Regions from separate parts of the Sphingorhabdus sp. M41 genome, predicted to be linked through region 2. Evidence: predicted binding sites of a transcription regulator. Region 2 holds the regulator's gene; the other holds the start of a gene.

Region 1 (5,729 bases), 220 kb from region 2:
CCGCGGCCAACCAAACCGGAAAATTCGTCTTGCAGATAGATGCGATGACCGCCGGGCAGCCGATCAATACGCATATACAGAGCGAATTTGGCCAATGGCTCAGCTGGCTGGTGCGCGAGGCCGGTGTAACGGCGTTCGGGTTTCTGATGTTCGCGATATTTTTTGCCAGCATCGGCTATTTGATCAGTTCATTTGGATGGCGCTGGTGGATTGGACGCAAGCGAAAAGGGCGGTTGAGCAAAATTCTCGCCGACCGGACCGGCGATGGCCAGTAAAGCCCCGGGCAAAAACGGATTGCTGAATCCGAGCACACGCAAGGTGCAGACCGATGTCCGGACAAGGGCCGTATTGCTGTTGCTAGCGGTGCTGGCATCGGCCGGGCTGCTATACTGGCAAGTGCAGAATATTACCCTGATCATCGCTTTTCTCGCTCTCGTGCTGAGCTTGATGGGGGTTGCCTATTTTCTGCGGCCGCAAAATATCGCCGCCGGTCAGGATCGTTCCGACCCCGAAGATTGGGCGGTTACGCGCATGGTTGCCGATCAGTCATCTATCGGTTTGGCAATTACCGATCGGGCTGGCCGGCTGGTCTGTGCCAACGAGCTGTTCACCAAATGGTTTAATGGTGCAGCCGTTCCTCCCGAATTGCCGTTACACGATGGCGGCAATGAACTGCTCGCGACCGCTGGTCGAACCGCGTGGCGCGATGGTCGAGGCTATGCCGAGGGCCTGAAGCGTGGGGTTGCCGAATATAACGCAAAAGTCGTTCGCGCCGGGCAGGGCGATGAATATCTGCTCTGGCAGATGATACCGCAGATTCAGGCTGACATTATGGAGGAGATGATCGGTCTGGTCAGCGGCGGCGGTGGTCGTGCCTTTTCGGAAGTCGGTATATTGGCCAGTGTGATCGGTGGCGAAGGAAGGATTCGCGCGTCCAATCAGGCCTTTGCGTTACGCGCTACCGGGCGGGTTGATGCGAATATATCGGGCCGCAATTTCATCAATTTTCTGCGCTCCGATGACAAGGGCACGATCTTTTTCGAGCGAGACGGACGGCACGGCACCCCGGTGCGTTTGTTCCATGTTCCGCTCGATCGGGAAAAGGAAAAGGGACCGGCACTGATTCTGCTGATCGATGATGACGGCGGTATGGTGGAGCGCGGCATGGCGCTCGAGCAGGTGGAATCGATGCTGTCGCTTCTTCCACTGGGGCTCGCCCTGGCCGATCGCGACGGACGTTTCCTGTTTCTCAACGAGGCCTTCGCCAAAATCGCCGGGATCGATGATAAGGAAAAGCCGCTCTATCCCGGCGACCTGATGATCCGAGATGACAAATCGGCGGTTGCCGATGCCGTGCGCCGCTATGCGAGCGGCCCGGCTCTGACAGGGGATCTGGCGGTGCGGCTGCGCAATGGTGGAGAAGAGCCGGTCGCGTTGGGCATTGCCGGCGTTCGCGGATTGGGTGAGGCGGCGGTGCTGCTGTCGATCCGCGATAATAGCGAAGAGTCAAAATTGAAGAGCCAAGTGGCTCAGGCGACCAAGATGCAGGCTGTTGGCCAGCTTGCCGGGGGCGTGGCTCATGATTTCAACAATATTCTCACCGCCATCATTGGTCATTGCGACCTGATGCTATTGCGTCATGCGCCGGGTGACAGCGATTATGACGATATCCAGCAGGTCAAGAATAACAGCAACCGGGCTGCGGGGCTAACCCGCCAGCTGCTTGCTTTCTCGCGCCAGCAGACCCTGCGCCCGCAGGTAATCCAGTTGCCTGACGTGGTGGCGGATGTCTCGAATCTGCTCAAGCGCCTGCTCGACGAGACGATCGAGCTGGAAGTGCGGCATGGCCGCAACTTGGGTCTGGTCCGCGCCGATCCGGGGCAGCTGGAGCAGGTCATCATCAATCTTGGCGTCAACGCTCGCGATGCGATGCCAGGGGGCGGCAAGATTTCAATCTCGACCCAAGCGGTGGTGGCGGCCGATGTCCGCGCGTTGAAAAGCGAAATCCTGCCGATCGGAGACTATACGGCTCTGATTTTCACCGATTCCGGAAATGGTATTCCTCCGCATGTGATCGGCAAGATTTTTGAACCATTTTTCACGACCAAAGCGGTTGGCAAGGGGACCGGCTTGGGGCTGTCGACGGTTTACGGGATCATCAAACAGTCCGGTGGCTATATCTTTGCCGATTCCAAGCTCGGCAAGGGTACCACTTTTTCTATCTACTTCCCGGTTCACCAGCCCACCAAGGAAGACCTGGAGCGGGCCAAGCTGGATTCGCTGCCGGTCAAGGCGACGGCCAAGAAGGAATTGTGGGGTAGCGCTCACATCCTGCTGGTCGAGGATGAGGATATGGTTCGTGCGGTTGCAGAGCGGGCCCTGACCCGTCAGGGTTACACTGTGGTGACGGCCAGCGAAGGCGAGGAAGCCTTGGGATTACTGGCCGTTCAGGACGAAAGCGAACGGCAGTTCGACCTGATTGTGTCCGATGTGGTGATGCCCAATATGGACGGCCCGACCATGGCGAAACATGTTCGGAAAATCTATCCGGATATGCCGATCCTGTTCATGTCCGGCTATGCCGAGGAGCAATTGCGCAAGTCAATTGATGTCGACAAGGTCAATTTTCTGCCGAAACCCTTTTCCGTGGCGCAAATAGCCGAAGCGGTAGGGGAAACTTTGGCCGAACATGCCAAGAAAATATGAATTTTAAGCACATTTCTGTTATTAATCATTACGTTAGAATATTCGTAAAATAATTTCGTTCCCCTCTTGTTCTATAAGAACAAATGCGGTACATCGTCACAATCATTGATTGATGATGGTTAAGCATTTAGCGAAGGGGACAGGCAAATGGCCGGCAATTTAAAAGTCGTAGAATCGGAAAATCAGTTGAACTCATCAGACAGACAAAAGGCGCTCGACGCCGCATTGGCGCAGATCGATCGCGCCTTCGGCAAGGGCTCGGCAATGAAGCTGGGCCAGCGCAAGGCATTGGAAATAGAAGCTATCTCGACCGGTAGCCTGGGACTGGATATCGCGTTGGGAATCGGGGGGTTACCAAAAGGACGCGTGATCGAGGTTTACGGACCGGAAAGCTCCGGCAAGACAACGCTCGCGTTGCACGTCATTGCCGAAGCGCAGAAAAATGGCGGCACGGCTGCCTTCGTCGACGCAGAACATGCGCTTGATCCGGTCTATGCCAAGGCGCTGGGCGTGAACACGGACGAATTGATCATCTCTCAGCCGGATACCGGCGAGCAGGCGCTGGAAATCACTGATACGCTGGTCCGGTCCAATGCGATTGACATATTGGTCGTCGATTCGGTGGCCGCTCTGGTGCCGCGCGCGGAAATTGAAGGCGAAATGGGCGATACCCATGTTGGCCTGCAGGCGCGCCTGATGAGCCAGGCGCTGCGCAAGTTGACCGGTTCGATCAGCCGCTCCAAATGCATGGTGATCTTCATCAACCAGATCCGCATGAAAATCGGCGTGATGTACGGCAATCCGGAAACCACCTCGGGCGGCAATGCGCTGAAATTCTATGCATCGGTTCGGCTCGACATCCGGCGTACCGGCCAGATCAAGGAACGCGATGATATTGTCGGCAACACCACCCGCGTCAAAGTGGTCAAAAACAAGGTGGCGCCGCCGTTCAAGCAGGTCGAGTTCGACATCATGTACGGTCAGGGCATTTCCAAGGTCGGCGAAATTATCGATCTGGGCGTGAAAGCCGGCGTCGTCGAAAAATCCGGTGCCTGGTTCTCCTATGACTCGGTCCGCATTGGGCAGGGGCGTGAGAATTCGAAGCGCTTCCTCCTGGAACATCCGGAAATGATGGAGAAGCTGGAAAACCAGATCCGCGGCAAGCAGGAAGAAGTTGCCGAGGAAATGATGACGGGACCGATTGGTAAGGCCGATGACGGTGACGACGAAAAATAAGTGACTGGACTATCAGGGGGTGACTATTGTCACCGCCCTGATGACCTCACCATTTTTTGAAGACCGTTTCTGCTGGCCCGGTCGGCGCTGGGACGAAGAAATATAGACATTGCAAGTTTTGCCGGATCACTCTCCCCCGAGGCGATCCCTGGCATAGGGCCGTCCTTCTGTCCCCCGACATCAAGGACGGCCCATTTTTGAATCTGCAATCCATGGCTTCGCAATATACCGGCCAAATGTTGGAAAAGATTGACATATGGCCGTTTAAGAGGCTTGCTTGCCCCCAACTTTGAGCGTCCCGGAAGGCCCATATCACCATGACCATCATTCTTCACCATCTCGAAAACAGCCGTTCGCAACGGATCATCTGGCTGCTCGAAGAGCTCGGTCTGGACTATGAAATCAAACGCTACGAACGCCACCCCAAGACCCAGAAAGCTCCGGACAGTCTGAAAGCCATTCAGCCTCTCGGCAAATCTCCGATGATCGAGGATGATGGCGAGGTGATTATCGAGACCGCGGTGATTGCCGAATATCTGGTAGAAAAGGCCGGTGGCAGGCTGGGCGCTCCGAAAGACGCAAAGGGCGCGCGCCTCTATACGCAATATCTGCATTTCGCCGAGGGGTCGATGATGCCGCCCTTATATGGGCTGCTGGTCGTCGGCCGTCTCGGCCTGCTCGGCCTGCCGGCGCGCAAACCGGTTGGCCAGATGGTGACGGACCTGCTTGTCTGGCTGGAAACCGAACTGGCGGAGCGCGACTATTTTGCCAGTGATCAACTCACCGCTGCCGATATCATGATGAGCTTCCCGCTGGAGGCCTGTCAATCCCGCGCCGGGCTGGATGAGCGCTATCCGAATCTGCTGGCATGGCTGGAACGCATTCATGCCCGCCCGCAATATCAGACGGCACTCGAAAAAGGCGGTCCCTATGCCTATGCATGAACAGGGCACTGAATTCGCCCGCTCATGCAATGCAGGATTGTCAACGGCAGATCGCTCGCCTAAGTCGAATTCATGCAAACAACCAATGATATAAGACGGTCTTTTCTGGACTATTTCGCCGCCGAAGGTCACGAGATCGTCCCGTCCGCGCCGCTCATTCCCTATAATGATCCGACGCTGATGTTCATCAATGCCGGGATGGTCCCGTTCAAGAATATCTTCACCGGAGCGGAGAAGAGTTCTTATGCCACCGCAACGTCGAGCCAGAAATGTGTTCGGGCTGGCGGCAAGCATAATGATCTGGACAATGTCGGCTATACCGCGCGACATCATACATTCTTTGAAATGCTGGGGAATTTCTCCTTCGGCGACTATTTCAAGGAACAGGCGATCCTGCATGCGTGGACCCTGATTACAAAGACATGGGGTATTTCACCCGACCGGTTGACCGTCACCGTCTATCATACAGACGACGAAGCCTTTGATCTGTGGAAGAAAATCGCCGGACTGCCGGACGAGCGGATCATCCGCATCGCGACCGATGACAATTTCTGGTCAATGGGTGATACCGGCCCTTGCGGTCCGTGCAGCGAGATATTCTACGACCATGGCGCGCATATCGCCGGTGGCCCTCCCGGCAGCCCGGACGAAGACGGTGACCGCTTTGTCGAAATCTGGAATCTCGTGTTCATGCAATATGACCAGCGCGGCGAAGGCGATCGCGTTGCTCTGCCCAAACCGTCTATCGACACTGGCATGGGGCTGGAGCGTGTTGCTGCGGTCATGCAGGGTGTGCACGACAATTATGACATAGACCTGTTCAAGGCGCTGATCGCCGAATCA
Region 2 (5,729 bases):
CCTATCAGGCTGGTGGAGCTGCCTGCCTGTCGGTTCTGACCGACCAGCCCTATTTTCAGGGCGCGGACGAATATCTGGTGGCTGCGCGCGCTGCGGTCGACCTGCCCTGCCTGCGCAAGGATTTCATGGTCGATCCCTGGCAGGTCGCCGAATCGCGGGCGCTGGGCGCCGATGCGATCCTGATCATCATGGCGGTGCTCGATGACGCTCTGGCGGCTGAGATCGAAGCGGAAGCCCTGGCGCTCGGCATGGACGCGCTGATCGAGGTGCATGACGAAGCGGAGCTGGAACGGGCGCTGAAGCTGCAATCGCCGCTGCTCGGCATCAACAACCGCAATTTGAAGACGTTCGAGACCAGCCTCGACCAGACCGAACGGCTGGCGAAGCTGGTGCCCGACGACCGGATTATGGTGTCGGAAAGCGGTATCTTCAGCCATGAAGACTGCCAGCGCCTCTCCCAATCCGGAGCCCGCGCCTTTTTGGTAGGTGAATCTTTGATGCGACAGGATAATGTGGAGGCCGCAACCCGCGAACTGCTGACAGGAACCCAATGAGCAAATTGACCCATATCGACGGCGACGGCGCGGCCCATATGGTTGATGTTGGCGGCAAGGCCGACACGGTCCGCGAGGCCCATGCCGAGGGCCGGATCGCGATGAAACTGGAAGTCTTGGAAGCTATAAAAGCGAACGCCATGAAGAAGGGCGATGTGTTGGCGACCGCTCGCATTGCCGGGATCATGGCGGCGAAGAAGACCAGCGATCTCATCCCCTTGTGCCACCCGCTGGCGCTGACCAAAGTGGCGGTCGATTTCACCTTTCTCGATGATGGTATCCAGGTGTCGTCCATGGCCCGCCTCACCGGCAAGACCGGCGTGGAAATGGAAGCCTTAACAGCCTGTTCGGTCGCACTTCTCACAATCTATGACATGTCCAAGGCGATGCAGAAGGATATGGTGATCAGCGACATCCGGCTGCTCTCGAAAAGCGGCGGCAAGTCAGGAGACTGGGTCGCGGAATGAGCAGCTTGCTGCCTCTGGACGAAGCCCAGCAGCGACTGATCGCGCTGGCGTCCCGCCTGCCCGCCGAAACGCTTTCCGTCCATGATGCGCTCGGCCGCTATCTCGCCGGAGACCTGATCGCCAGACGCGAGCAGCCGGCGGCCGATATGTCGGCGATGGACGGCTATGCGATCCGTTTCGAGGACCGGAACGGCCCGTGGACCCTGATCGGCGAATGTCCCGCCGGAAGCCCGCCCTGCCGCGCGCTGCGACCGGGAGAAACCGCCCGCATTTTCACCGGCGCCCTGCTGCCCGAAGGCGCCGATACCGTGGTCATGCAGGAAAATGTCGAAGCGGACGGCGCCACCATCCGACTGACAGCAGAACCCTCACCCGAGAAGGGCCGGCATATCCGGCATCAGGGCGGCGATTTCAAGCAAGGAAGCGTCGGATTACCCGCAGGCAGCCTGCTCAATGCGGCGGCGCTCGGCGAAGCGGTTATCGCCGGCTATGGCGAACTGTCGGTCGGCACACAGCCCCGCGTGGCGGTGGTCTCGACCGGCGACGAACTGGTCGCGCCGGGCAGCGACACCCTGCCCCACCAGATACCCGCCAGCAATGACGTCATGCTGTCAGCCATGCTCTGCGGCCTGACCGCCGAAACCCGCAGCCTGAGCCGCATTCCCGACGATATGGACATATTGTGCCAGACGCTGGACAGCGCAAAAGACTGCGATATCATCGTCACCATCGGCGGCGCATCGGTCGGCGATCATGATCTGGTCGGCCCCGCCTTCCGCAAGCTCGGCGCCGCAATCGATTTCTACAAGATCGCGATGAAACCGGGCAAGCCGGTGATGGCCGGAAAGCTCGGCAAGACGGTGATATTGGCGCTCCCCGGCAATCCCGCCTCCGCCTTTGTCGCGGCCACCCTGTTCCTGCTGCCGCTGATCCGCTTCATGGCCGGAGCCGCCCGCTATCTGCCCGACTATCAGAGCGCCCCGACCCGCGAAGCCCTCCCCGCCAACGGTCCCCGCGCCCAGTTTCTGCGGGCGAAGGTCGACCAGGCCGGGATCACGCCCTTCAACAGCCAGGACAGCGCTAAGCTTTCGGTCTTGGCGGCGGCGAATGCACTGCTATGTCGGCCAGCTCATGCGGCAGCGTCTGATGTTGGTGAGATGGTGCCCTATGTTGGGATATAATTCATAGTATCCAGAATAAATCTCTTGGAATCAGTGCCTTATGATAATCTTCTCAAAGTTTTTATTTTGATCTTGCCATAATCGTCATCCGCTATCGGTACCTTGATAGCGCACTGAACGGCTGAGATCCGGTGTCCTTCAAACGTATCTGACGGGAATGAAAAATACCGTGCGCAGATAGAAGGTTGGCCAGCGCTGGGCAAAGTGGGGTCGTCGAGACGTCCAATTGTGTGAGACAATTAAAAATCCATGGACAAAGTCCGATTCCGAAACGCGCCATTAACCTTATTGGACTAACCGACTGGAAAAGGAGCACTAAGGGTCGATGCAGACGCAAATTCTTGGACTGGTAACACCGCTCATGGTGCTATTTTTCGCGGCGACCTTCGCAGTGCTTTGGCGAGTAGGACGCATGAAGCGTCACGTGCTCGGCTACGGCATTGCCTTCACCCTTTCTGCGGCGGGATTTCTGATCACCCATTTGCTGCCTGCTGATGCTTTCTACGTCTTCCATTTGACGCAGTTTTTCTACACTATGGGCACGACGGTGATGCTGGTTTCGGTCTGCGAGCGCGCCGGGCAGCGGCTTCATCTAGGAAGCATGGCAGTCGTTTACCTCATTAGCGCATTGGTGCTGGGAGTGGCTGTCAGCTTATCCAACGAAGTCGCTTCGCGGCTGGTCATCGTCAATATGGGCTACGGTGTCATGTTCGCCATGGGCGTGACGACGCTCCTCACCGCGCGGCGCCGCAAAGTGTTCGATGTTGCGATCATCGCGGTCATGGCGTTTCATGCTGCCGATTTCCTCTTAAGACCAACCTTGACCCTGTTGTTTGAGCAGGCGATTCCGGCCGAGGTCTATCGGGACTCGATCTATTATTCCCTAATCGGGCTTGTTCTCGGAGTGAAAGGCGTGACCACCGCCACGGTTCTGATCGGTGCGACAATCGCCGAATGGACGACTTCGCTGCGGGAAAGCAGTGAGCGTGATGCGCTCAGCGGGCTGTGCAACCGGGGTGCGTTTGAAGAGTCGATGCGAAATCTTCTCCCACGTGCGCAGACGGAGGGACTGCCACTGAGCCTGGTGGTAGTCGATATCGACCACTTCAAGAAAGTGAACGACATTTGGGGGCACCAGGCGGGCGACCAGGCGATCGCGGGCATTGGCAAACTCATCGGAAACATGGTGCGTGGATGTGACACGGCCGGCCGAATCGGCGGAGAGGAGTTCTGCATCGCCATCTGGAATTGCCCGAATAACGCTGCAGAGCAGTCGGCCGACCGAATCCGGCGGGCATTCGAAAGTCTCGAGCATTCCGGCCTGAGCAACGATGTCCGTCTGACTGCGAGTTTTGGCGTGGCCACAGCCCGTAATGGGGAGACATATGAGCAGTTGTTCGCGCGAACCGATGCTGCGCTCTACAGGGCCAAGTCGAGCGGCCGGAACCGTGTCGAGAATGCCGAAGAACGCAATCTGAAAGCGGAACGCCCTCTGAAAGAGCCCGAGCCCCCACTAAAATCAGAACAAATCAGGTTTAAGCGCGCATTGGGCTGATCAATAGTCCGCTGGACACTGCTCGACAACCTGCTTGGCAGGCTATGCATACATAATATGTCCTCGCGCTCCCCGCGCTGTCGCTGCAAGGATTGCCGTCGCGCTTCAACAGCCCGGACCCTGTGTGCTTTCCCGCTTGACTTCCCCCGTTTTGTTTCTTAATTGTTCTTTATTCGTTCCCAGAACAGGACACTGGACATGCTCACGCAAAAGCAACATGAACTCCTCTGCTTCATTGATGAAAAACTCAAGGATAGCGGCGTTTCCCCCTCGTTCGAGGAAATGAAGGAAGCGCTGGGGCTCAAGTCCAAGTCCGGCATTCACCGATTGATCAGCGCGCTCGAGGAGCGGCACTTCATCCGCCGCCTGCCCAACCGGGCGCGGGCGCTGGAAGTGTTGAAACTGCCGGAAGGTGGCGTGCAGGAAGCGGCCCCATCAAATGTTGTCTCGCTGCACCCGGAAACGCCGGTGCGCGAAGTCATTTCCAATCCTGCTCCGGCTGCCAATAATGATGTCCTGGAAATCCCGCTGCACGGCCGCATCGCCGCCGGCGCGCCGATCGAGGCGATGGAAGGCCAGTCGGCGCTCAGCGTTCCTGCCGCCCTGCTCGGCCCCGGCGAGCATTATGCGCTGGAAGTATCCGGTGATTCGATGATCGACGCGGGTATCCTCGATGGCGATTATGCGCTGATCCAGAAAACCGAAGTCGCGCGCGATGGCGAGATTGTTGTGGCGCTGATCCACGAGGAAGAAGCGACGCTGAAATATCTCCGCAAGGATGGCCGGAGCATCCGCCTCGATCCCGCCAATGCCGCCTATGAGCCGCAGATTTATGGCGAAGGCGAAGTGCGCATCCAGGGCAAGATGGCCGGATTGCTGCGCCGCTACTGATCCGGCCTGCCGCTGTCGTTACCACCATTCCTGACGGAGCGATAGCGGGTCCATATATGCCTGCCGGTCCAGCCGAGCGCGGTGGATATTTTCTGCCTTTCCAGATCGATGGTCATGCCGCCGACCTGTGACAGCAGGTTGCGGTCAGCCTTCAGCCAGCGCGGCTGGCAACTTGCCGGCAGCCACCGATCACTGACGACGATATCGGCGCGGCGACAGGCTGCGGACAGAGCCAGAGCGGAAATATAATGCGAGCTGCGGGTCGCCAATATATGCCAGTCACGTCCGTCCGTGCGCAAAGTGACCAGACAGCTGTCAGCATTGCAATCGGCATTCGTCCAGTCTTCCAGCGCCTGCGATTCCCCTTCTACTCCGGCATTTTCCCGGATAATGTCGCGAATGAAATCACCGCTGCGTGTGCGCAACATCGCCAGCTCGCCCTGATCGTTGCGAATGCCGACATGGCGGCCGTCGCCGGTGATATAGATATCGGGCGCGCGGGTGTTGGCGATCAACAGCGCTCCGATCATCGCCGGAATCGCCCCCAGATAACGCCAGCGTTCTCGCCACAGACAAAGCCACAGCCCGCCAAGCAGCACCAATCCGAACGCGAGCACCGGCATAGTCGGCGACATCGTCACCGCGCCGGGTCTACTCGAGACAAAATGGGCAAGCCCGATCAGGCTGCTCAGCGCCTGCTCGCAGAGCCACCAGACCGGCGCGCCAAGACCCACGCTGTCCAGCACCAGAGCCAGCGCCTCCAGCGGCATGATCACGAATGTTGTCAGCGGGATAGCGACGATATTGGCCAATGCGCCATAAAGCCCCGCCTTGTGAAAATGATAGAGCGCGATCGGCATCAGCGCGATTTCCACCACCAGCCCGGTAAGGAACAGCGCAAAAATAAAACGTCCGGCGCGGCGCAACAGATTTTCCTCGCGCAGCATGACCAGCGCCTTAATCTGCGGATGCTCGTGCAACGCAATGATCGCGGTAACCGCCGCGAAGCTGAGCTGAAAGCTCGGTCCCACCAGCGATTCGGGCCAGAAAATCAACACGAAGAGCGCGCCGGCAGCGACCA

Evidence for each region. Region 2 encodes LexA, which represses DNA repair genes until DNA is damaged. Its sites were predicted from a motif close to GTTCCNCNCTTGTTCT; they were not measured.
Region 1: recA (recombinase RecA) is a predicted target of LexA. The motif match lies at 2,764-2,779, and genes of this name have one in related genera.

Annotation. Positions count from the first base shown of each region.
Region 1 covers NZ_CP014545.1:1,079,740-1,085,468, forward strand. The annotation lists gene AZE99_RS05215 (DUF2062 domain-containing protein) at 1-275, shown strand, start outside; gene AZE99_RS05220 (response regulator) at 265-2,706, shown strand; gene recA (recombinase RecA) at 2,854-3,942, shown strand; gene AZE99_RS05230 (glutathione S-transferase family protein) at 4,260-4,886, shown strand; gene alaS (alanine--tRNA ligase) at 4,959-5,729, shown strand, end outside.
Region 2 covers NZ_CP014545.1:1,300,971-1,306,699, reverse strand. The annotation lists gene trpC (indole-3-glycerol phosphate synthase TrpC) at 1-554, shown strand, start outside; gene moaC (cyclic pyranopterin monophosphate synthase MoaC) at 551-1,021, shown strand; gene AZE99_RS06245 (molybdopterin molybdotransferase MoeA) at 1,018-2,202, shown strand; gene AZE99_RS06240 (GGDEF domain-containing protein) at 2,528-3,757, shown strand; gene lexA (transcriptional repressor LexA) at 3,956-4,648, shown strand; gene AZE99_RS06230 (ComEC/Rec2 family competence protein) at 4,642-5,729, opposite strand, start outside.